DNA from 3 places in the Erwinia rhapontici genome. Region 3 is predicted to be linked to each of the others. Evidence: predicted binding sites of a transcription regulator. Region 3 holds the regulator's gene; each other region holds the start of a gene.
What was found. The regulator PurR, encoded in region 3, represses purine synthesis genes. The targets are predictions, from matches to a motif close to CANGCAAACGTTTGCNTG.

Region 1 (7,538 bases), 1.9 Mb from region 3:
CGTTCAAAGTCGGTGGTGAGTCAATTATTGCCTCTTCACTGTTCGGTTACCCGGAAAAAATGAATCGTCAGGCAGTGGAAACACGCGAACTGATCGAGCGTGAGCTGCTGAGAAAATAAAGCGGGGCGGCAATGGCCGCCCGGTGAACCTTTGAGGTAACACCATGAATAAAGATAACGTCAAACTGGCTATTGCACCGATCGGCTGGACCAACGATGACATGCCTGAGTTGGGTAGTGAGAATACCTTCCAGCAGATCGTCAGTGAAATGGCGCTGGCAGGTTTTACCGGCAGTGAAGTGGGCAGTAAGTACCCGCGCGATCCGGCCGTGCTGAAGCCGATGCTGGACATCCGTGGTATCGAGATCGTCAATGCCTGGTTCAGCACCTTCTTTGCTAACGGCGATAAAGCGAAAACTATTGATGAATTCATCAACCATCGTGATTTCCTGCATGCGATGGGGGCAAAAGTGATTGGCTGTTCAGAGCAGAGTCTGAGCATCCAGGGCACCACTAAAGCCGTGCTGGAAGAGAAACCTCACTTTACCGATGAACAGTGGCGTCTGACGGTGGAAGGCTATAACGAGCTGGCGAAACTGGCGGCTGAGAAGGGCATGACCGTGGGTCTGCATCATCATATGGGCACCGGTATTCAGACCACTGCCGAGGTGGATCGCTTTATGACCGAGACTAACGATGATGTTTATCTGCTGTTCGATACCGGCCACGCTTACTACTCTGAGGGATCCCAGGAAGCCATGCTGGCCATCCTGACGAAATACCTGCCGCGCATTAATCACGTGCACTTAAAAGACGTGCGTGATGAGGTTGTGGCGCAGGTGAAAAGCCAGAAGTTGTCATTCCTTGATGGCGTGAAGAAAGGCACCTTCACCGTTCCGGGTGATGGCGTGATTGATTTCGATCCGGTGTTTAAAATTCTCGACGATTTCGGCTACAAAGGCTGGATGGTGGTGGAAGCGGAGCAGGATCCTGCTCTGGCTAACCCATTTGAGTATGCGGTAAAAGCGCGTAAGTATATTCGCGAACACGCGGGGCTGTAAGAGCCAATAAAAAGCCCCCCGCACCAGAGGTGTGGGGGGCTTTTTTTACGCCATCAGATTATTTCAGCTGAATGGTGCTGATAATGCTTTCGGCTTCGGTTTGTGCCTGCTGCTGGTTTTCCGCAGGCAGCGTGATCTGCAGTGTCAGCAACTTGCCATCGACTTTACCCAGAACCACAGAAGACCATGAAGACTGGTTATTGGCAGAGATCACGGTGTCCAGCTGCTGTAACTGCTGGCCTTTCACGGTAATCGCTTTGTTGGTCACGACCTGAAGCTGTGCATCACGGTTACGCTGCTGCGCTTCAAGACGACCTGCCAGCACATCAAGCCCTTCGTTCGTGCTCTCACCATCAATCACGATGATCGCTTTCTGCCCTGACTCATCCGCATAGACGTGCATATTGTTTGCCTGAGTGCCGAGCTTACCGCTCTTGTCAGACATGCCTGCCGGCAGGGTGAAACTCAGTTTGCCATCCATCAGAGTGACATTCTGATTGGACTGACTGCTGCTGACGCCATTGTCATCGGCGGCAGCTTTCTCATCTTTCTTGCCATCACAGGCAGCCAGTCCAGCTACCAGCAGCGCGATTCCGGCATATTTCAGTAAGTTACGCATCAGGGTTCCTTTCACATTGGTCGCGTAGAGATCAGGTGCTTATACAATCGTATTCAGCCTTCAAAAGCAACTTATACCCGTCGTACTTCACGCTGCAGCGGTGTTGGCTGCGGCTCGAATGACTTGGGGTATATAACGGCCTGAGTTCAAACCTCAGATTAACCGAAGTTGACGCGGGTGCTATTGGATTTCTCTGCTAATCGTTTCAGCGCGGCATTCAGCAGCACGCCGTAAGCCGGCAGGAAGAACACCATACAGATAAGCACTTTGAAACTGTAATCCACCAGGGCGATCTCCACCCAGTGGGTGGCCATAAACAGGTCAGGACTTTTATAGAAGGCAATAAAGAAGAAAGCGAGGGTATCGCTGATATTGCCGAGGAACATCGCCGCCGCCGGGGCCATCCACCAGGCGGCTTTCTGGCGCAGGCGATTGAACACGTGGATATCGAGGATCTGGCCGAGCGCATAGGCCATAAAGCTGGCGCAGGCGATGCGGGCAACAAACAGATTCATCTCTTCCAGCGCTGCGAAGCCCTGCCATTCGCCCTGATAAAACAGTGCGGAGATGGTGTAGGAGATAAACAGCGCCGGGATCATCACGGCAAGGATAATGCGTCGTGCCAGTGGGGCACCGAAAATCCGTACCGTCAGGTCAGTCGCCAGGAAGATAAATGGGAAGCTGAACGCGCCCCAGGTGGTGTGCAAACCAAAAATTGCCACCGGCAGCTGCACCAGATAGTTACTGGAGGTGATCACCAGCAAATGGAAAAGGGACAGCCAGACCAGCGCGTGGGTGCGCTGGCGCGTAGAAAAAGCGATCATTGTTGTCAGCCTTTTTAGATTGGGGTGAGGGAACCCATGAAAATTTGTCTGTGTTTCGCTCAGGCGAATTCGCGGCATATTACCGCTTTGACCTGCTAATGCAATGGTTAATTTTAACGCAAACGTTATCGTTGCAGGCAATCCTTGCACACGCACCGACTGGCGCTAAAATAGACGCGTCCGTAACATAATGACTGAGAATATCATGAGCGACCTTTTCGCCAATCCCGACCAGACCCTTGATGCGCTGGGCCTGCGCTGCCCGGAACCGGTGATGATGGTGCGCAAGACTGTGCGCCATATGCAAGACGGTGAAACCCTGTTGATTATCGCTGATGACCCGGCCACCACGCGCGATATCCCTGGTTTCTGCCGTTTTATGGAGCATACGCTGGTGGCTCAGAACACCGATGTTCTGCCGTATCAGTTTTTGCTAAAGAAAGGATTGTAAGGTGCGGGTCGGGCATGCCCGACCCCTACGATATCCGGCGCTATCCCGGTGTGGCGATGCATGCCCGACCCACAACCTTGTACGTTGCACTATCCTGCCGTGGCGACGTATGCCTGGTCTCTGGTTGCGCTATCCCGTAGGGGCGAGGCATGCCTCGCCCAACGTTTACCCCGTTATTTCTTTCGTAACAACCGCAGTGCGTTAGCGGTTACTAACGCTGTCGCCCCCGAGTCTGCCAATACCGCGAGCCACAGTCCCGTTATCCCCAGTAACGTCGTCACCAGGAACAGCCCTTTCAGCCCCAGCGCCAACGCCACATTCTGGCGGATATTGGTATGGGTTGCGCGCGACAGGCGGATCATCGTGGCCAGGCCATTAAGCCGGTTATGGGTCAGTGCGGCATCGGCGGTTTCCAGTGCGACATCACTGCCGCTGCCCATTGCAATACCGATGGTAGCGGCCTTCATCGCCGGAGCATCATTAATGCCGTCACCGACCATTGCTACCGGCTGCTGCTGATTAAGCTGGCTGATTGCCGCGACTTTATCTTCCGGCAACAGGCCTGCGCGGTAGTCAATATTCAGCTCAGTGGCGATGGCCGCGGCCGCGCGTGGATTATCGCCCGTCAGCATCACGGCCTGGATGCCCAGTGATTTCAGCTCGTCCAGTGCAGCTTTGGCATCGGCACGCAGCGTATCGCGCAGCGCAATGATCCCCAGCAACTGCTGGCCATCATGCATCAGCACTACGGTATTGCCCGCGTTTTCCAGGGTTTCCACGTTCTCTCGCTGCGGTGCCAGCAACTCTTCAGGCAGTTTTGATGGTGCGCATATGGAAAGTAAGCGACCACTCACAATTGCTTCCACACCGCTGCCCGCCAGGGCGCGTTGCGCTTCGGCTTCAGGGATGGTCAGCTGTCGGTCTGTTGCCGCAGCCACAATCGCCAGCGCCAGCGGGTGGGAGGAACCCTGTTCAATGGCGGCAGCCGTTGCCAGTAACTGATCCTCATCCAGTGCGGCCAGCGGCAGAATAGCAGTGACCTGCGGTTTGCCTTCGGTCAGGGTGCCGGTTTTATCAAAGGCGATGGTACGTACGCTGCCCAGGTTTTCCAGCGCCGCACCGCCTTTAATTAATGCACCCCGGCGTGCCGCAGCGGCCAGCCCGGAAGTAATCGCCGCCGGCGTGGAAATCACCAGCGCGCACGGGCAACCGATCAGCAGCAGTGTTAATCCTTTATAGATCCACGGTTGCCATTCAGCGCCCATGAGCAGCGGCGGTACCAGCACCACCGCCAGCGACAGTGCAATAATGGCTGGGGTGTAGATACGACTGAAGCGATCAAGGAAACGTTCAATCGGCGCGCGCCGCTCTTCGGCTTCTTCAATCAGATGCAGAATGCGGTCAATGGCACTTTTACCGGGTTCGGACACCACTTCCAGCTGCACCAGTCGATCCACGCTCAGGCAACCAGCGGCGATGGTTTCATTTTTCTGGCGTTCAACCGGCACTGACTCCCCGGTGAGGGCACTTTCATCAAAGCTGGCAAAAGTACTGAGCAGTTTCGCATCGGTGGGCAGCCGCGCACCGGCGGCCACTTCAATGACATCTCCGGGGCGTAACGCGTTCACCGCCACGTTTTCACGCAGACCTGAACGCAGGCGTAGCGCCGTATCCGGCTTCAGTGCCATCAGCGCAGTCACACCTTTGCGTGCACGCCCGGCGGCAAAGGACTCCAGCCTCTCTCCCAGCATAAACAACAGCAGCACCATCGCCGCTTCTGCGGTAGCGCCGATAAACAGTGCGCCGAGAGCCGCAACGGTCATCAGGGTTTCAATGCTGAATGGCGACCCGCTGCGCATCAGACGCAGGGCGCTGCGGCCAATCGGCCAGACGCCAACCAGTGTGGTCAGGGTAAAGGCCAGCGTGCCTGCCGGATGATTCAGGCTACTCAGCAGTGCACTTATCGCCATCAGTACAGCCAGCAGAATCAGGTTCACATTCTCCTGCCAGAAACTCTGTTCAACTTTAGGTGCGGTGGGGGCATCGCTGCGCTGTAATTGAAAACCGGCGCGAGCCACTGCCCGTTCAACGTCATCACGGATATCGCTGCTGGCATCGACCCGCAGTTTTTCGCTGGAAAATACCACGCGCGCCATGGCTACCTGAGGGAGTTGTTTTACCGCGGTTTCTACCTTGCGTGCGCAGGCCGGGCAGTCCATCCCTGTCACCTGCCAGCTGAAGCTTAATGCGCCAGCGGGCCTGTCACCCTCATCATCGGGGTCGTTCCCCGAACTGCAGGCTGTATCTTCACAACAGGGTGCATCAACGCCTGCTGCGCTGACAGCGGTGATTTTTTGAATAACGGGACGCGGGCGGGTGCTGCATCCGTGCTGTTTGCTGGTGTGCTGGTGACCACAACCACATGAAGAGTGCTGGTGCATAACGCCTCCTGACAGGTATCGGCGGGCACCAATGCCCGTCGAAGCCTATCTTACACTCTGGAGTGGACTCCAGAGTCAAGCGCTATACCCGTCATACTTCGAGCCTCAGGTGCGTTGGCTGCACCCGCTCACTCCAGTCACATAGTTATCTATGCTGCTGGAGACTATGAGCCTCATCCGTGAGGCTCACCCTGCGGGCTTGCCGCGTTACTCGGCCTGGCCTCGCCCCAGGGGGGCAGCGCGTTGCGCGGTTCAAAAAGGCTAAAGCCTTTTAGTCCTGAAACTCGAATTATTTAGGGTATGGTACAAATTACAACCACAGGGCGCGCACAATCATAAAGTGACCGCCGAAATAGCAGGCGGCGATAATCGCACTGTCAGCGCTAAAGCGGCGGCGATAATGGCTGACTAACCAGACGATGTTACCCAGCAGTAGCAATATTGCTCCGGCCATCAGGGTAAAGGCATCTTCGGACGGCAGAACAAAATAACGTTCCGTCGCCAGCCAGACCATCAGCAGTGCCATACCGAAAAAGGTGCAGATCGGCCAGCGCAGTTCTTCCAGACGGCTCCAGATCGTGGCGATTACCACGCCACCGACGATCAACAGCACTAACGGGATGGGCCAGAACACACTGAGCGTCATCTGGCTGGCGAAGTAGAGGGTATAAAGCAGGTGCGACAGGAAGAAAGCACCGATGGCATACAGCATACGTTTGGTGGGCAGTAACGTGAGCGCATCACCCACCAGTGTTGCCAGTACGCCCAGCAGAATCAGGTAATCAGTGGTTGCCAGCACCGGAGCCTGCCACGCCCAGGCCAGCAGCAGCAACATGGTGACGGGTTTAAATACCCAGCGTTGCCACTGTGGGCCACGATAGGAGGCATCAACATACAGCCAGCCGGAAAAAAGAACCGCAAGGAATGACCAAATCATAAATTGTCCCTGTTGTTATAGATGAAAGTGATGCAACTTCACTCAGTCTAGGTGAAGGGGGGGGGATGTGACAATGAGAGGTCTCCGGTTGTATCCTGTTGCGCACGCGATGCACATACTCACCTTTTTACCTTCAGGAGGATGAAGAAAACATGAAGCCCCCTCTGATCTTTTTTATCGTACTGGCCGTGATCGCCATCTTAGCAACCCGTCAATTTATTAAGCAGCGGCGTGAAGTGGCGGTTAATGATGCTTCGCCGGTACGGTCTCTGGTGGTGGAAGTGAAATCCAAGCGAGAATACCCGGCTCCGAACCGCCGTTCACGCCAGCGCGAACATATTCCGGTAGAGGATATGCGTTATGAAGCCTGGTTCCACCCGTTAAACGGGGCAGGCGATTTTAAGCTGGGGTTAACTGCCGGGGATTATCATCAGATGGATAAGGGCAGTAAAGGTGAGCTGAAGGTCAAAGGTTCACGCTTTATCAGTTTTGTGCCTGAGACAGCACCCTGATGCGATGCCGGAAAATGATCTTTCCGGCACGCAGACCCCGAACCTGATGAGGGAACGCGGCGGGTTACTGCTTAGGAAAATTCTTCTTTTGCCAGGCCAGCAGTTCAAAAACCCCGAAGAAAAACACTTTAATCTGCATCAGACCGCTCAGTTTTTCTGCGCCTTTCGGTTGAGTGGTGCGCATCAGCACCAGTTGCAGACCATGCATAATCACCATGAAAAACAGCGCGACGTTAACAAAGTACGTGAGCGGTTTCGGGAACGGGTGTACCACGTTAAGCAGTAAAAAGGCCCAGACGAACAGCATCAGCACGCGGCCAGCATTAATCAGCATTGGAAATCTCCTTGTCAACACGGTGACGAATATACAGGCGGTAGGCCACCTGTCCGGCAATTTTCTCGCGGTGAAGCTGCCAGTTTACCGGGACGGGCGGGATGCCGTGCTCCACTTCACTTTCAACATACACCAGCGCGCCATCGCTCAGCCAGCCGTTGCTCTCCAGTAACTGGGTGGTTTTCTCCAGCAGTCCCTGACGAAACGGTGGATCGATAAAGACCAGCTGATGTTCATCCCCTTTTTGCGCCAGAAATTGCAGGGTGTTGGTATTGACCACGCGTCCGCTCTTCGCTCCAAGGGTCGCGAGGTTTTTTTCCAGCTGCTGTGCCACCGGGCGCTCCAGCTCCAGCAATGTGG
Region 2 (7,538 bases), 1.3 Mb from region 3:
CCTTGAGCGGTAAGGGTGATTGCGGGCGCAGTAATCAGTCAGGATGGTGGCATGTCTGCACAACCGGTAGATATTCAAATTTTTGGCCGTTCATTAAGAGTAAATTGTCCGCCCGAACAGCAAGATGCGCTGAATCTGGCTGCCGAAGACCTCAATCAACGGTTGCAAGACTTAAAAGTTCGCACTAGAGTCACAAATACAGAGCAACTGGTATTCATTGCAGCACTGAACATTTGCCATGAACTCGCGCAGGAAAAAGTCAAAACCCGTGACTATGCGTCGAACATGGAACAACGAATTCGGATGCTACAACAGACCATTGAACAAGCATTGCTTGAGCAAGGTCGCATAACTGAACGTACCGGTGCGAAGTTCGAATAACACTTTAGCGTTACCTGTGATAGAGTGACGGTGAAGTAAAAAATTCTCTGAGATGTTTGCAAGCGGGCCCGTCCCCTGAGCCGATAATTAATACCAAACAGAGTGTGACGCTCTGTAACCTGTGCGCAAGCTCGGTCCGTCCGAGAAGCCTGATGGTTACGACGGCATACTCACCTTGAACCATGGGTTCAAGGGTTACAGCCTGCGGCGGCATCTCGGAGAACCTCCCTTTTTTGTTCTCCCCTCCCGATCGATTTCATTTTTCTCTAAGCTATCCGGCACGCTTCTGTACGATTTCATGGAGTCAGCCACGTGATGAACCCCACATTGATGCTTCGTCAGGATATCCGTAAGCACGTACGCAATTTGCGTCGTGAAATCAGCGATGAACAGCAGCAACTTGCCGCAGTGCAGGCGGCAGACCATGCCCTGAATTTTGCCCCGATACAGCAGGCGCAGCATATCGCACTGTTTCTTTCCGTCGATGGCGAGATCAATACCCGACCATTAATCGCCAAACTGTGGCAGCGAAAGCAGCAGGTTTACCTGCCCGTGCTTCATCCTTTCTCGACGGGTCAGTTACTGTTTCTGCGTTACGATGAGAAGACTGAACTGAAGATAAACCGCCTGCGTATTCCTGAACCGCCGCTGGATATCCGCAATCTGTTGCCGTTAAGCGAGCTGGATGTGCTGATCGTGCCACTGGTGGCGTTTGATGCCGGAGGACAACGTCTGGGGATGGGGGGCGGATTTTATGACAGGACGCTACAGAACTGGCAGCAGCACGGCTTTATGCCGATAGGGCTGGCGCATGATTGTCAGCAGGTAGACACCTTGCCGGTAGAGCAATGGGATATTCCCTTACCTGCGTTGATAACGCCTTCAAAGATCTGGCAGTGGTGAGGGGGGATCGCCGTAGGGGCGAGGCATGCCTCGCCCTGGGTCAGGCATGCCTGACCCCTACGCGGATAATTAATAAAGCAGACGTGCGCGAACGGTACCAGGAATTGCCTTCATCAGCTGCAGTGCTCTATCAGCCACATCTTGCGGCGCATCAACGTCGATGACCACGTAACCCATCTGCGGTGTCGTTTGCAGATACTGAGCGGAGATGTTGATACCCTGGTCAGCAAAGATCAGGTTGATCGCCGTCAGTACACCTGGACGGTTCTCATGGATGTGCATCAGACGGCTGGCATTCGCACCGTGCATTGGCAGCGAGGCTTCCGGGAAGTTAACCGCCGACAGTGTAGAGCCATTGTCAGAGTACTTGGCCAGTTTACCCGCGACTTCAATACCGATGTTCTCCTGAGCTTCCTGGGTCGACCCACCGATATGGGGTGTCAGGATCACGTTGTCGAACTCACACAGCGGTGAATTGAACGGATCGCTGTTGGTCGCAGGTTCTTCCGGGAAAACGTCAATCGCCGCGCCCGCCAGGTGCTTAGTGGCCAGCACGTGGCACAGCGCAGGAATATCCACCACGGTTCCGCGCGAGGCGTTGATCAGCAGTGCGCCGGGCTTCATCAGCGCCAACTCTTCCGGGCCCATCATATTCTGGGTGGACTGCGTTTCAGGCACGTGCAGGCTCACAACATCGCTCATATTCAGCAGGTCAGAGAGATGCTGTACCTGCGTGGCATTACCCAGCGGCAGTTTGCTCTCAATATCGTAGAAGAACACATGCATACCCAGGCTCTCGGCGAGCACACCCAGCTGCATACCGATATGACCGTAACCAATGATGCCCAGCTTTTTGCCGCGTGCTTCATAGGAACCCACAGCCAGTTTATGCCACTCGCCACGGTGTGCTTTCGCATTGGCCGCTGGAACACCGCGCAGCATCAGCAACAGCTCACCGATCACCAGTTCAGCTACGGATCGGGTATTGGAGAAAGGTGCGTTAAACACCGGAATACCACGCTTCGCTGCCGCATTCAGATCAACCTGGTTTGTCCCGATGCAGAAACAGCCAACGGCAACCAGTTTTTCTGCCGCAGCAAAGATCTCTTCGGTGAGGTTGGTGCGCGAACGCAGCCCGATGAAGTGCGCATCACGGATGGATTCCTTCAGTGTTTCGCTATCCAATGCGCCCTTGTGAAATTCAATGTTGGTGTAGCCCGCAGAGCGCAGATTATCAACTGCACTCTGATGAACGCCTTCCACCAGCAGGAATTTAATCTTGTCTTTCTCCAGTGATACTTTTGCCATTTCCCGACCCTATTTAGCAGACTTCAGATGTGGCTTAATCCCCATCATTGTTCCCGTTGACCAACGTAATCGCTGTCAGCTGCAATGGGAAAACCGTGGGGATATAAGATAGCCTTCTGTCAAAATAACAAAATCTACGCTGGCGGCAATACAAACGATTGCCTGGCCTCCAGCATGGCGCCCCCGACTCACAGAACATTGCGGCAGAAAATCATGGTGCAACGTGAACCTTCAGGAGGATCGCGCCTCAGGCAGCGACTATGTGACATAAGTCACTAAATTTCGCCTGCAAAAGAAAAGATGTTTTTCGCATAAAAATAACCGGCACCCGCGGGTGCCAGAGAGATCATTTCTGAATAGTTTGCACGCCGTTGGCTGTACCGATCAGCGCCACATCGGCACCACGGGCACCAAACAGACCCACAGTGACTACGCCTGGCAGCGCGTTAATTGCTGCTTCCAGCCGAATGGGGTCAATGATTTTGAGATTATGAACATCAAGAATAATGTTTCCATTGTCGGTCACCACGTTCTGGCGGTACTCCGGCTGACCACCGAGCTTCACCAGTTCGCGAGCAACGTACGAGCGCGCCATCGGGATAACTTCTACCGGCAGAGGGAAACGCCCCAGCACATCGACCTGCTTGGATGCATCCGCAATACAGATAAAGCGGTCGGCAACGGCTGCAATAATTTTCTCGCGCGTCAGCGCTGCGCCGCCGCCCTTGATCATCTGCATCTGCCCGTTAATCTCATCGGCACCGTCAACATAGACCGCCAGCTGATCGATCTCGTTAAGATCGAAGACATGGATGCCGTAGCCTTTCAGTTTGGCCGTGGAAGCTTCTGAGCTGGAGACCGCTCCTTCAATCTGATGTTTAATCGACGCCAGTGCATCAATGAAATGGGCAGCAGTCGACCCGGTGCCAACGCCAACGATAGTGCCCGGAGTGACGTAATCCAGAGCTGCCCAGCCGACAGCTTTTTTCAGTTCGTCTTGTGTCATGGTATGTTTAAAACCTGTGAGCCACTGTGTGCGCGTAGTATAAAGCAAGGCTGGGCAAAATCACCGCCCTGCAAGGGGTTTGATTGACGAGATTGGAACACACCCCACAAAGTGGTTGATTCGTAAAGTGGCGTAAGCTATACCCCCAATCTATGGCATAGTGCACAACCACACCTGAAAGAGAGTAGAACGATTAATGAAACGCCCGGATTATCGAACGCTTCAGGCGCTGGATGCAGTGATTCGCGAGCGCGGCTTTGAACGTGCCGCGCAAAAGCTCTGTATTACCCAGTCTGCGGTCTCACAGCGCATTAAGCAGCTTGAGAATATGTTTGGCCAGCCTTTGCTGGTGCGAACCGTACCGCCGCGCCCAACGGAACAGGGCCAGAAACTGCTGGCGTTATTGCACCAGGTAGAACTGCTGGAAGAAGAGTGGTTGGGTGACGATAATAGCGGCACCACGCCGTTACTGCTGTCGCTGGCGGTGAACGCCGACAGTCTCGCGACCTGGTTGCTGCCCGCGCTGAAAACCGTGCTGACTGATTCGCCAGTACGCCTGAATCTTCAGGTGGAAGATGAAACCCGCACCCAGGAACGCTTGCGTCGTGGTGAAGTGGTCGGTGCCGTCAGTATCCAGCCACAGCCGTTGCCGAGCTGTCTGGTCGATCAGCTCGGTGCGCTCGACTATCTGTTTGTCGGTTCAAAAGAGTTTGCTGCCCGCTACTTCCCAAATGGCGTGACGCGCTCTGCGCTGCTGAAAGCACCCGCCGTGGCGTTTGACCATCTGGATGATATGCATCAGGCGTTTTTACAGCAAAACTTTGATCTGTCACCGGGCAGCGTGCCCTGCCATATCGTCAACTCGTCAGAAGCTTTTGTGCAGCTGGCCCGTCAGGGAACCACCTGCTGTATGATCCCGCATTTGCAGATTGAGCGCGAACTGGCGGAAGGGGAATTGATTGATTTAACGCCGGGTCTGTTACAGCGCCGGATGCTTTACTGGCACCGCTTTGCCCCAGAAAGCCGCCTGATGCGCAAGGTGACCGATGCCCTGCTGGCGCATGGTCATCGTGTGCTGCGCCAGGATACAGAATAACCCGGCCAGGGGGCGGCCAGAAAAAAGGCCAGCCCCTACGACATTCTGCGTAGAGGCTGGCCTTCTGTTGCGGTCAGACTGCGTGGATTAAGGGTTACGCTGCAATTCAAATACCACGTCAACCTGGTCGTCGAAATGGATACTCTGCTGCTCATAGGTCTGGGCGGCAGAGGTCATTGGCGCAGCATCAGCGGCTTTGTACATCCGTGCCATCGGCATTGGCTGATAGTTAGCCACGTGATAACGAATGCTGTAAACCGGGCCCAGCTTCGTACCGAAGCCCTGTGCCAGATCGCCCGCCTGCTTTGTTGCATCATCAATAGCAGCTTTGCGCGCTTTCGCTTTGTACTCTTCAGGGTTTGCCACACCCAGTTCAACCGAACGAATTTCGTTCAGGCCTGACTTCAGTGCGCCATCGAGCAGTTCATTCAACTTATCCAGCTGACGCAGCGTGACCTGAACCTGACGCACAGCACGGTAGCCTTTCAGCACCGATTTACCGTCTTTCAGGTAGTCATATTCCGGTTGAGTACGCAGGTTGGCAGCGTTGATATCTTTCTTCTCTATGCTGTTTTTATTCAGAAAATCAAAATATTGCTGAACACGACTGTCTGCCTGTTTTTTCGCTTCACCGGCATCTTTAGCAGAAACACTCACCTCGATAGCCAGTGTTGCGATATCCGGCGTGGCATCAACGCTCGACTGCCCGGAGGTCACCACGTGCGGGCCATTGGGTAATTCATCAGCCTGCACTGCTAAGGGTAAAGTACCCAATCCAATCATTGCGGCCAGGGCCAGTTTCGTTAGCTTCACTGCTTCCTCCATGGGGTCTGTCATTATCTTATCGATAGCGCCATCGGTCAGTCGATAGCGAATTATTCCGTCAAAATGCGGCGGTACAACATATTTTAGGGCACATTAGCGCATCACACTATGACATCGATTCTGATAGTGAGTTCCCGCTACGCTATCCCGAGCGCCTGTAGCGCCAGTTTCAGCGCAATTGCCCACATCACCAACCCCACAAGCAGATTGATAATGCGCTGGGCACGCGTGGTGTTCAGCAGCGGTGCCAGCCAGGCGGCTAGCAGCGCGAGGCCGAAGAACCACAGTACTGAGGCGCTGGCGGAGCCTAAAGCAAACCAGCGGCGCGCTTCATCCGGTAGCTGCCCGCCCAGACTGCCCAACACCACAAAGGTATCCAGGTAGACGTGCGGATTGAGCCAGGTCACCGCCATCATGGTCGCGACAATGCGCCAGCGTCCCTGCTTTAAAACAGCGGCAGACGCCAGGTTGATATCGCCACTGAACGCTGTTCTCAGCGAGCCCCAGCCATACCACAGCAGGAAAGCCACTCCGCCCCACGTTACCAGATTGAGTAGCAGCTCGGATTGGTTAAGCAATGCGCTACCACCAAATATTCCGCCACAGATCAGCACAATATCACTCAGCGTACAGAGTGCAGCGGTCATCAGATGATACTGGCGGCGCACGCCCTGATTCATCACAAAGGCATTCTGCGGGCCAAGCGGAAGAATAAGCGCTGCGCCCATAGCAACCCCCTGAAAATAAACGGATAACATCACAATCGCCTCACCAGTCAAGATTTTCGGCAAGTGTATAGCGGCAATATCATTAGGGGAAATTGAAAGATTTAATGGTTAATAAGAAAGGCTAATACTGAGAGGGGCAAAGTAAGATAAGGGCCGACCGGAAAATGGCCGGCCCTGACAGGATTATTCCGCTTTCGCCACTTCTGCTTCTGGCGCTTTGACCTGGTGCAGATGAACATCCATCTGCGGGTAAGGAATACCGATGTTGTTGGCATCCAGCGTACGTTTGAAGTTTCTCATCAGGTCCCAGTAGACATCCTGTAAGTCACCCGCTTTGCTCCAGCAGCGAATCACCACATTAACCGAAGAGGCGGCCAGCTCGTTCAGGCCAATCTGCACACCGCGCTCCTGCAGAACGCGAGGCTCGGCATCCACCACGCCGCGCAGCAGTGTCAGCACTTCATCGATATCAGCATCGTAGGCGACGCCAATAATAAATTCATTGCGGCGTTCTGGCTCGCGGGAGAAGTTAATGATATTCCCCGCAATGATTTTGCCGTTTGGCACCACAACAATTTTACCGTCAGCACTGCGTAATGTGGTCGAGAAGATCTGTACATTAAGCACTGTTCCCATCACACCGCCCAGATCAACAAACTCTCCCGCGCGGAACGGACGGAAGGTGACCAGCAGTACACCCGCGGCCAGGTTCGAGAGCGAACCTTGCAGAGCCAGTGCAAACGCAAAGCCTGCGGCTGCCAGTGCAGCAATCACCGAGGCTGTCTGCACGCCTACACGTCCCATCGCAGCAATCAGCGTAAAGGCAATGATGCCGTAGCGCACCAACCCGGACAGGAAGTCAGCGACGGTAGGGTCAATTTTTCGTGCTACCAGCAGCTTATTCACCGTCCCGGAAATAAATCGGGCAGCAATCATACCGATAATGATAATCGCAATGGCCGCAACGATATTGACCGCATAGCTCAACAACAGCGCCTGATTACGCACCAGCCAGCCACCCGCATTATTGATGCCGTTTACCACATTTAAATCATCCATTCCCCTGTCCTTTTTCAGGCCCAAAATGGGCATTCGAATATCTGCCGTTCAACCAGCAGCCGATGGGGTTAAGGGTAAACAAGAAAATGGGGTTGTGCCAAATAAGCGGCGAAATTACCTGACAATTCAGAACTGAATGCATAAAAAAAGGCCCCTCAGGGCCTTTTTTAAACAGAGCGGGAACTTACAGTACGTCGACTGCGTTCAGCTCTTTGAATGCCTGCTCCAGGCG
Region 3 (7,538 bases):
TCTCTTTTTTTACCGCGTTGCTGCTTTTTTGTAGCGCACAAACTGTTAATGGGAACGATGCGTTTACTCATCACGCTCTTCATACTGGCTTTCACTCAGCTGTTCTTCAACATGGCGCACGCATCGCCACATGCCCCTATTAATGCAAAACAGCAAAAAGCCGAAAGCAATACTGCACGTGTAGATGACCGCCGTAAGCGCCGCCCGGTAAAAGCCACTTCGACCAAAAAAGTCAAAGAACCTGTCAGTAAGAAAGCCAAAGAAACCGCTAAAAAAGAACCCTCTAAATCAGCACGGCTTCTGCTGGCAAAAAAACTGAAAGAGAAAGAAAAGAAAAAAACCAGCGTGGCCCCGGTGCGTAATGCGAAGGTGGAGAAGAAAACACTGAGTAAAAAACTCGCGGCCAGCAAAAAAGCAGATAAAAAACATTATGGTCGTCAACGCGCAGGCAGCAAAGCCACTGACGATGATAACGATGCTCTGAACGCCCCGCTCAAACTCAGCAAAGCGCATCGCGCTCGCTACCAGAAAGCACGTGAGACGGCGATGAACAAGCTGATGGGCCAGCTCGGTAAACCTTATCAATGGGGCGGCACCTCTCCGAAAACCGGTTTCGACTGCAGTGGTCTGGTGTGGTATGCCTATAAAGACCTGGTGAAGTTCAAGATCCCACGCACGGCTAATGAAATGTACCATCTGCGTGATGCGGCTTCGATTAAGCGCGATCAGTTAGAGAAAGGTGATCTGGTCTTCTTCCGTATTAACGGACGTGGCACAGCAGATCATGTTGGCGTCTATCTGGGTGGAGGGAAATTTATTCAGTCTCCACGGACAGGTAAAGATATTCAGGTCAGTGCGTTGAGCGAAGATTACTGGCAGGAACATTACATCGGTGCGCGCCGTATGATGACGCCTAAAACGATTCGATAATGCGTGTGGGTTCGGGAAGAGTTTCCTCCTCCCGTGCAAGAATTAATGCATTACCGCCGTAAAACTAAACGCAATAATCATCAGCAGTGAACCCACAACGGTCAGCGCCGTCATTTTCATATCAGTGTTCATTCTCTCTCCTCAATAACCTTGTTATTAGTAAGCCAACAGATTTTCCCACAGTTACCCGTAAAAATCTCGTTTTCTGTGCGCAGCCTTGTTAGAATTCTTTATTCCGTTGCGCAACACCGTTGGCAACGTGTAAAAGTCAGCACTGCATGTCACTCTACGGACGATTTTACCCCTTCCCGACCCTTTGAGACAGCACCCAAAATAATTCTGGTCGGGAAGGAATGGCTGTACCCAGGCAAACGTTTAACCAATTAGTTATCAAGATGTTACGATAACACCAGGAGTACGATTTTCATGGCAACAATTAAGGATGTGGCAAAGCGCGCCGGTGTTTCAACCACCACTGTGTCTCACGTGATTAACAAAACGCGCTTTGTAGCCGAAGAGACGCGCGAAGCGGTATGGGTTGCAATCAAAGAATTGCATTATTCCCCCAGCGCCGTAGCCCGCAGTCTGAAGGTCAACCACACCAAAACCATTGGCCTTCTGGCAACATCCAGTGAAGCGCCCTATTTTGCAGAGATCATTGAAGCAATAGAAAACCGCTGCTTTGCCAAAGGCTATACGCTGATTTTGGGCAATGCGCACAACGACCTGCAAAAGCAACAGGCCTATCTGTCAATGATGGCGCAAAAACGCGTCGATGGGCTGCTGGTGATGTGTTCAGAATATCCTGACACGTTGATTTCTATGCTGGAAGATAACCGTAATATTCCGATGGTCGTCATGGATTGGGGCGAATCACGCGGTGATTTCACTGATACCGTGCTTGATAATGCTTTTGAGGGTGGTTACCTGGCGGGGCGCTACCTGATCGAACGCGGGCACCGCGATATCGGCGCGATCCCAGGCCAGCTTGAGCGTAATACAGGCGGTGGCCGCCATGCCGGATTCCTGAAGGCACTGGCAGAAGCGGGCATCACTTTGCGCGATGAATGGCTGGTGCAGGGCGATTTTGAACCTGAATCTGGCTATCGCGCCATGCAGCAAATTTTGTCGCAGAAGCAGCGCCCAACGGCCATTTTCTGTGGCGGTGATATTATGGCCATGGGCGCGATTTGCGCAGCAGATGAAATGGGGCTACGCGTACCGCAGGATATTTCAGTGATCGGTTATGATAACGTGCGCAACGCCCGCTACTTTACGCCCGCACTGACCACCGTCCACCAGCCAAAAGAGCGTCTGGGCGAAACCGCTTTTGATATGTTGCTGGACCGTATTACCAGCAAGCGCGAAGATCCGCAAACCATTGAAGTTCACCCTTCACTGATCGAGCGTCGTTCCGTTGCCGATGGTCCTTTCCGCGACTACCGCCGTTAATCACTCACCTGCCACTGGCCAGGATGTTCGCTTAACCACTCTGCATTCAGGGTTTCTGTGCTCCCCAGATAGTCCAGTAACCAACTTAGCGCCGGTGAGGCGCTTTGTTCCGACCAGCTGAGATAACAGGGACTGTCGGGAAACGGGGACGTCAGCGTCACTTCTCCTAACACGCCTTGTTGCAGCCAGGGCTGGGCAAAATGACCGGGTACCATCCCAACACACAGCCCGGCTCGCAGGCAGTCAAACGCACTTTCCCAGTCAGGCACCACCAGCCGTCGTTGATTATCTAATGTCCACGTGGTGCGTTTCGGCAAGGCACGTGAGGTATCTTCCAGCACCAGCGATGGCCACTCACGGATTAACGTCTCGCTTAACGGTCCCTCATGGCTCAGCAGAGGATGTGACGTTTTCACCACGCAGCGCCAGTTAAGACTTCCCATATCACGAAAAGCAAAACGTCCTCGTACCGGGATCGCCTGAGTCGCACCGATCGCAACATCGACGCGACCGTCAGCCAGCGCATCCCACACACCGTTGAACACTTCCGGCATGATATGCAGTTCCATATCCGGAAAATGCCGGTAGAAATCCACGACCAGCTGCCGGGTGCGTGCCGGGCGCACAATTCTGTCGACCGCGATATTGATTTGTCCCCGCCAGCCGTTAGCCACCTGTTGACAGCGTGTGCGAGTGGCGAGCATTTTTTTGATAACAGCACGACCTTCTTCAATGAAAACCCGTCCGGCGTCCGTCAACTCCACATCACGATGACGACGCTCAAACAGACTCACGGCCAGCCAGGCTTCCAGCTGGCGCACGGTATAACTTACTGCGGAGGGGACGCGATGCAATTCCGCCGCAGCAGCGGTAAAGCTGCCCGTCCTCGCCACCGCATCTACCACTTCAAGAGAATGTTCAGACCACATGATTTGCCTTCAATATTTTTCATCGCAACCCACGAATATTAGCGTTTCACAGACGGGTCAGCACGCGATTACACTGCACGCGTAAAAAAATTGTCTAATAAGAGTTAAAAACCATGCGTTCCAAAGGATTTATGATTTACCTTGCGCTGCTCAGCATGCTGGGCTTTCTTGCTACCGATATGTACCTACCCGCGTTTGGCGTGATGCAACATGACTTGCAGACGGAAGCCGGTGCCATTAGCGCCAGTTTAAGTATCTTCCTCGCCGGGTTTGCCTGCGCACAGCTAGTCTGGGGCCCGCTGTCAGACCGCATCGGCCGAAAACCTGTATTGATGATGGGGTTGAGTTTGTTCGCCGTTGGTTGTGCGGCAATGCTGTGGGTAGAGTCGGCTTTCTGGTTGCTGATCGTTCGCTTTGTTCAGGCCGTGGGGGTGTGTGCTGCGGCGGTGAGCTGGCAGGCCCTGGTGGTCGATCGCTACAGTGGTCCGCGGGCCAACCGTGTCTTTGCCACCATTATGCCTCTGGTGGCCCTCTCGCCTGCGCTGGCTCCCCTGTTGGGTGCCTGGCTACTGCAACACTTTTCATGGCGTTCGATTTTCGTTGTCTTGCTACTGCTCAGCCTCGCACTACTGATCCCTACATTGCGCTTGCCGTCACGCCCGGTGGACGATCACGGCGTCGTTAAGCCTCGCACTCCTGGCTTCCTCACATTGCTGAAGTCTCCTATTTACAGTGGCAACGTGGCGATTTATGCCGCGTGCTCTGCCAGCTTCTTTGCCTGGCTCACCGGGTCCCCTTTCATTCTGGGTAACCTTGGTTTGTCCCCTGCAGATATTGGCCTCAGCTATGTTCCGCAAACTGTGGCATTTCTTGTGGGCGGGTTTAGCTGCCGCGCCCTGTTGAACCACTTTGCCGGGCGCCAATTGTTGCCATGGCTGCTGGCCTTCTACAGCGTCAGCATTCTCGCGATCTATTTTGTTTCACTGCAGCCGCAGCCTTCCTTGTTTGCATTGCTACTGCCGTTTTGTGGAATGGCGATGGCAAACGGTGCGATTTACCCGATTGTGGTGTCCAGTGCGTTACTGCCCTTCCCCCAGGCGACCGGTAAAGCCGCCGCCTTGCAGAATATGTTGCAGCTCGGCCTCTGTTTTTTCGCCAGTCTGGCGGTGTCAACATGGATTGAATCCCCGTTACAGACCACTACGCTGGTGATGGCTGGCACGATTGTTCTGGCTGTCGTTGGCTATATCGTCCAGCGACTGGCGGAGCAAAAACAGCCCCACCTGACGGCGCCGGGCCAGGTGGAATCCTGTAAAAACACTTAGTTAGCGCCCTAACAATAATGAATTGAATATTACCTTTCGTGGGCATATACTTTTCAGCGCAATATAAAATAACAACTTAACACCATTTTTGAGTGGGCGATGGCGTTTGTCGTCGTCCACTGTTGGTTCCTGACAGGGTTGTCATGGAGTTGTTCCGAGTGACTACGTTACGACCTCTGTCAGTTTCACATCAAACCTCTTTTTTAACGTCGGATATCAGACTGCGGCATTCGCCGTGAGTGCTCTCACAGGCCTGTAGAAACAGACAATTCTTTTTCTCAGGTTTTAATCACACAGGGTGATGGAGAAGCTATGAGTTCATCGTGTATAGAAGAAGTGAGCCTTGACGACAACCCGTGGTATCGAATCGTCCAGGAAATGTTGAGTCAGGCCAATATTGAAATCAATGGTTCCCGTCCCTGGGATATCCAGATTACCAACCCCGTTTTTTTTAAACGCATTCTGCAGGAAGGATCGCTGGGGTTAGGTGAAAGCTATATGGATGGCTGGTGGGAATGCGAACGCCTGGATATCTTTTTCCAGCGTGTTTTGCAGTCAAAATTAGATCAGCAACTCCCTCACCATTTCCGCGACACCTTGCGTGTTGTGGCCTCCCGACTCACGAATCTGCAAACGCGCAAACGCGCGTGGATTGTTGGCAAAGAGCATTATGATCTGGGTAACGATCTCTTCACCCACATGCTCGATCCTTATATGCAATATTCCTGCGGTTACTGGAAAGAAGCCCGTACGCTGGAAGACGCTCAGGAAGCCAAATTGCAGATGATCTGTGAAAAACTTCAGCTGGAACCGGGCATGTCTTTACTGGATATTGGCTGTGGCTGGGGAGGTCTGGCCGAATATGCCGCGCGTCACTTTAGCGTAAATGTTGTGGGTGTTACCATTTCCGCCGAACAACAAAAGCTGGCGCAACAGCGCTGCGAAGGGCTGAATGTGACGATTTTGCTTCAGGATTATCGCGACCTGTCTGAGCAGTTCGACCGTATTGTTTCTGTCGGAATGTTTGAACATGTCGGGCCGAAAAATTACGCTACCTATTTTGATGTGGTGAATCGTAATCTGAAACCGGAAGGTATTTTCCTGCTGCATACCATTGGTGCTAACAAAACCAATAATGATGTTGACCCGTGGATCGACAAATACATTTTCCCTAACGGTTGCCTGCCCTCTGTGCGTCATATTGCCGCCGCCAGCGAACCCTGGTTCGTGATGGAAGACTGGCACAATATTGGCGCTGATTATGATGTGACGTTAATGCACTGGTATCAGCGTTTTCTTAGCGCCTGGCCTCAACTGTCGGATAAATATGGCGAGCGTTTTAAAAGGATGTTCACTTACTATCTGAATGCTTGTGCGGGGGCGTTTCGGGCAAGGGATATTCAGCTCTGGCAGGTGGTATTTACCCATGGCAAACAAGGTGGACTGCGCGTTGCGCGTTAGGACATACTCTGTTTAGCAGGGGCGACGTCATGTCGCCCTTTTTTATCGCCTTACGCTTCCGGGCTCTCAGCCTGTTGTTCGCTGACTGCGGCAGCCAGTAATGCCGCTTCACGCTGAGCCAGAACACGCTCAACGGTTTCCACAATCGCCTGCGTATGCGGGTCGATCTCAATATTCACACGATGCCCCAGACGTTTGCTGCCTAAGGTAGTGCGCATCAGTGTCTCGGGGATCAGATGAACACAGAATTTTGTGCGCGTCACCTCTCCTACCGTCAGGCTGATACCGTCAATGCCAACAAATCCTTTATGCAGGATATATTTCATCTGACTGGCATCCTGCGGTTTAAACCAGATTTCGCGATTGTTTTCCGAGGTGAGTATTTTGCTGATCTCTGCCGTGGTCATAATATGACCTGACATCAAATGACCGCCAATTTCATCACTGAATTTTGCTGCACGCTCAACGTTAACGGTATCACCGACTTTCAGATCGCCCAGATTGGTAATACGCAGCGTTTCTTTTACCAGATCAAAGCTAACGCGGTCGCCATCGACTTCGGTCACCGTCAGGCAACAACCATTATGGGAAACGGACGCACCCAGTTCCAGCCCGGGCAATAATGCCTCCGGCATTCTGATCACATGGGTACGAAAATTAGGTTTTTCGTCAATGTCCAGCACCTCCGCGGTGCCCTGCACAATACCGGTAAACATAGCTGTTGCCTCAATCAATGTGTTTTCGCTCCAGTTAGTTTGCCCTGGCATCGCCACAAAACCAAATAAAGTCCCGTTTAATTGCGTGACATAAAGAGCGATTCTTTTATCAGAAGATTGGCTATTTCCACCGCTGACACTAGAATGGAACGCCTGCCCTGCTGGCATCATCGCAAATGCCGTTTATTTCTTCAGCAGTGTCTTTCATCATTCAACTCCCCAATGGATTTCACGTCGCAGTAAAACGTCGCGAAACATAGCGGAAAAATTAAAAAGGTGTATGTGTGCAGAAGTACCTCTTAGAGGCGCGTCAGTTATTAGCCCTTGCTATCCCGGTGATCCTTGCGCAGGTTGCGCAAACCTCCATGGGCTTTGTTGATACAGTGATGGCCGGTGCCGTTAGCGCCACGGATATGGCCGCCGTTGCAGTAGGAACCTCAATCTGGTTACCTTCCATTCTTTTTGGTCACGGTTTGATCCTGGCGCTGACGCCGGTGGTGGCTCAGCTTAATGGTTCTGGCCGACGTGAGCGCATTGCGCATCAGGTTCGCCAGGCCTACTGGCTGGCAGCGATGGTCTCTGTGCTGATTATGGTGGTGTTGTATAACGCCGGATACCTGATTGGCGCCATGCACAATGTTGACCCGGAATTATCCAGAAAGGCCGTGGGATACCTGCACGCCTTGCTGTGGGGCGCTCCCGGTTATCTGTTTTTCCAGGTCGCC

Region 1: tusA (sulfurtransferase TusA) is a predicted target of PurR. The motif match lies at 2,619-2,636, and genes of this name have one in related genera.
Region 2: serA (phosphoglycerate dehydrogenase) is a predicted target of PurR. The motif match lies at 2,740-2,757, and genes of this name have one in related genera.

The regions. Positions count from the first base shown of each region.
Region 1 covers NZ_CP085627.1:345,570-353,107, forward strand. The annotation lists gene LJN55_RS01450 (sugar phosphate isomerase/epimerase family protein) at 1-119, shown strand, start outside; gene iolE (myo-inosose-2 dehydratase) at 164-1,060, shown strand; gene LJN55_RS01460 (DcrB family lipoprotein) at 1,119-1,679, opposite strand; gene LJN55_RS01465 (7-cyano-7-deazaguanine/7-aminomethyl-7-deazaguanine transporter) at 1,838-2,503, opposite strand; gene tusA (sulfurtransferase TusA) at 2,709-2,954, shown strand; gene LJN55_RS01475 (zinc/cadmium/mercury/lead-transporting ATPase) at 3,128-5,395, opposite strand; gene LJN55_RS01480 (lysoplasmalogenase) at 5,706-6,332, opposite strand; gene LJN55_RS01485 (DUF2500 domain-containing protein) at 6,485-6,844, shown strand; gene LJN55_RS01490 (DUF1145 family protein) at 6,909-7,178, opposite strand; gene rsmD (16S rRNA (guanine(966)-N(2))-methyltransferase) at 7,168-7,538, opposite strand, start outside.
Region 2 covers NZ_CP085627.1:934,279-941,816, reverse strand. The annotation lists gene zapA (cell division protein ZapA) at 52-381, shown strand; RNA gene ssrS (6S RNA) at 423-607, shown strand; gene LJN55_RS04325 (5-formyltetrahydrofolate cyclo-ligase) at 697-1,284, shown strand; gene serA (phosphoglycerate dehydrogenase) at 1,354-2,592, opposite strand; gene rpiA (ribose-5-phosphate isomerase RpiA) at 2,939-3,598, opposite strand; gene LJN55_RS04310 (LysR family transcriptional regulator ArgP) at 3,795-4,694, shown strand; gene LJN55_RS04305 (oxidative stress defense protein) at 4,782-5,507, opposite strand; gene argO (arginine exporter ArgO) at 5,657-6,277, opposite strand; gene mscS (small-conductance mechanosensitive channel MscS) at 6,431-7,306, opposite strand; gene fbaA (class II fructose-bisphosphate aldolase) at 7,491-7,538, opposite strand, start outside.
Region 3 covers NZ_CP085627.1:2,236,327-2,243,864, reverse strand. The annotation lists gene LJN55_RS10570 (C40 family peptidase) at 58-930, shown strand; gene cydH (cytochrome bd-I oxidase subunit CydH) at 973-1,062, opposite strand; gene purR (HTH-type transcriptional repressor PurR) at 1,357-2,382, shown strand; gene punR (DNA-binding transcriptional activator PunR) at 2,379-3,311, opposite strand; gene punC (purine nucleoside transporter PunC) at 3,425-4,636, shown strand; gene cfa (cyclopropane fatty acyl phospholipid synthase) at 4,949-6,097, shown strand; gene LJN55_RS10540 (riboflavin synthase subunit alpha) at 6,148-6,813, opposite strand; gene LJN55_RS10535 (MATE family efflux transporter) at 7,098-7,538, shown strand, end outside.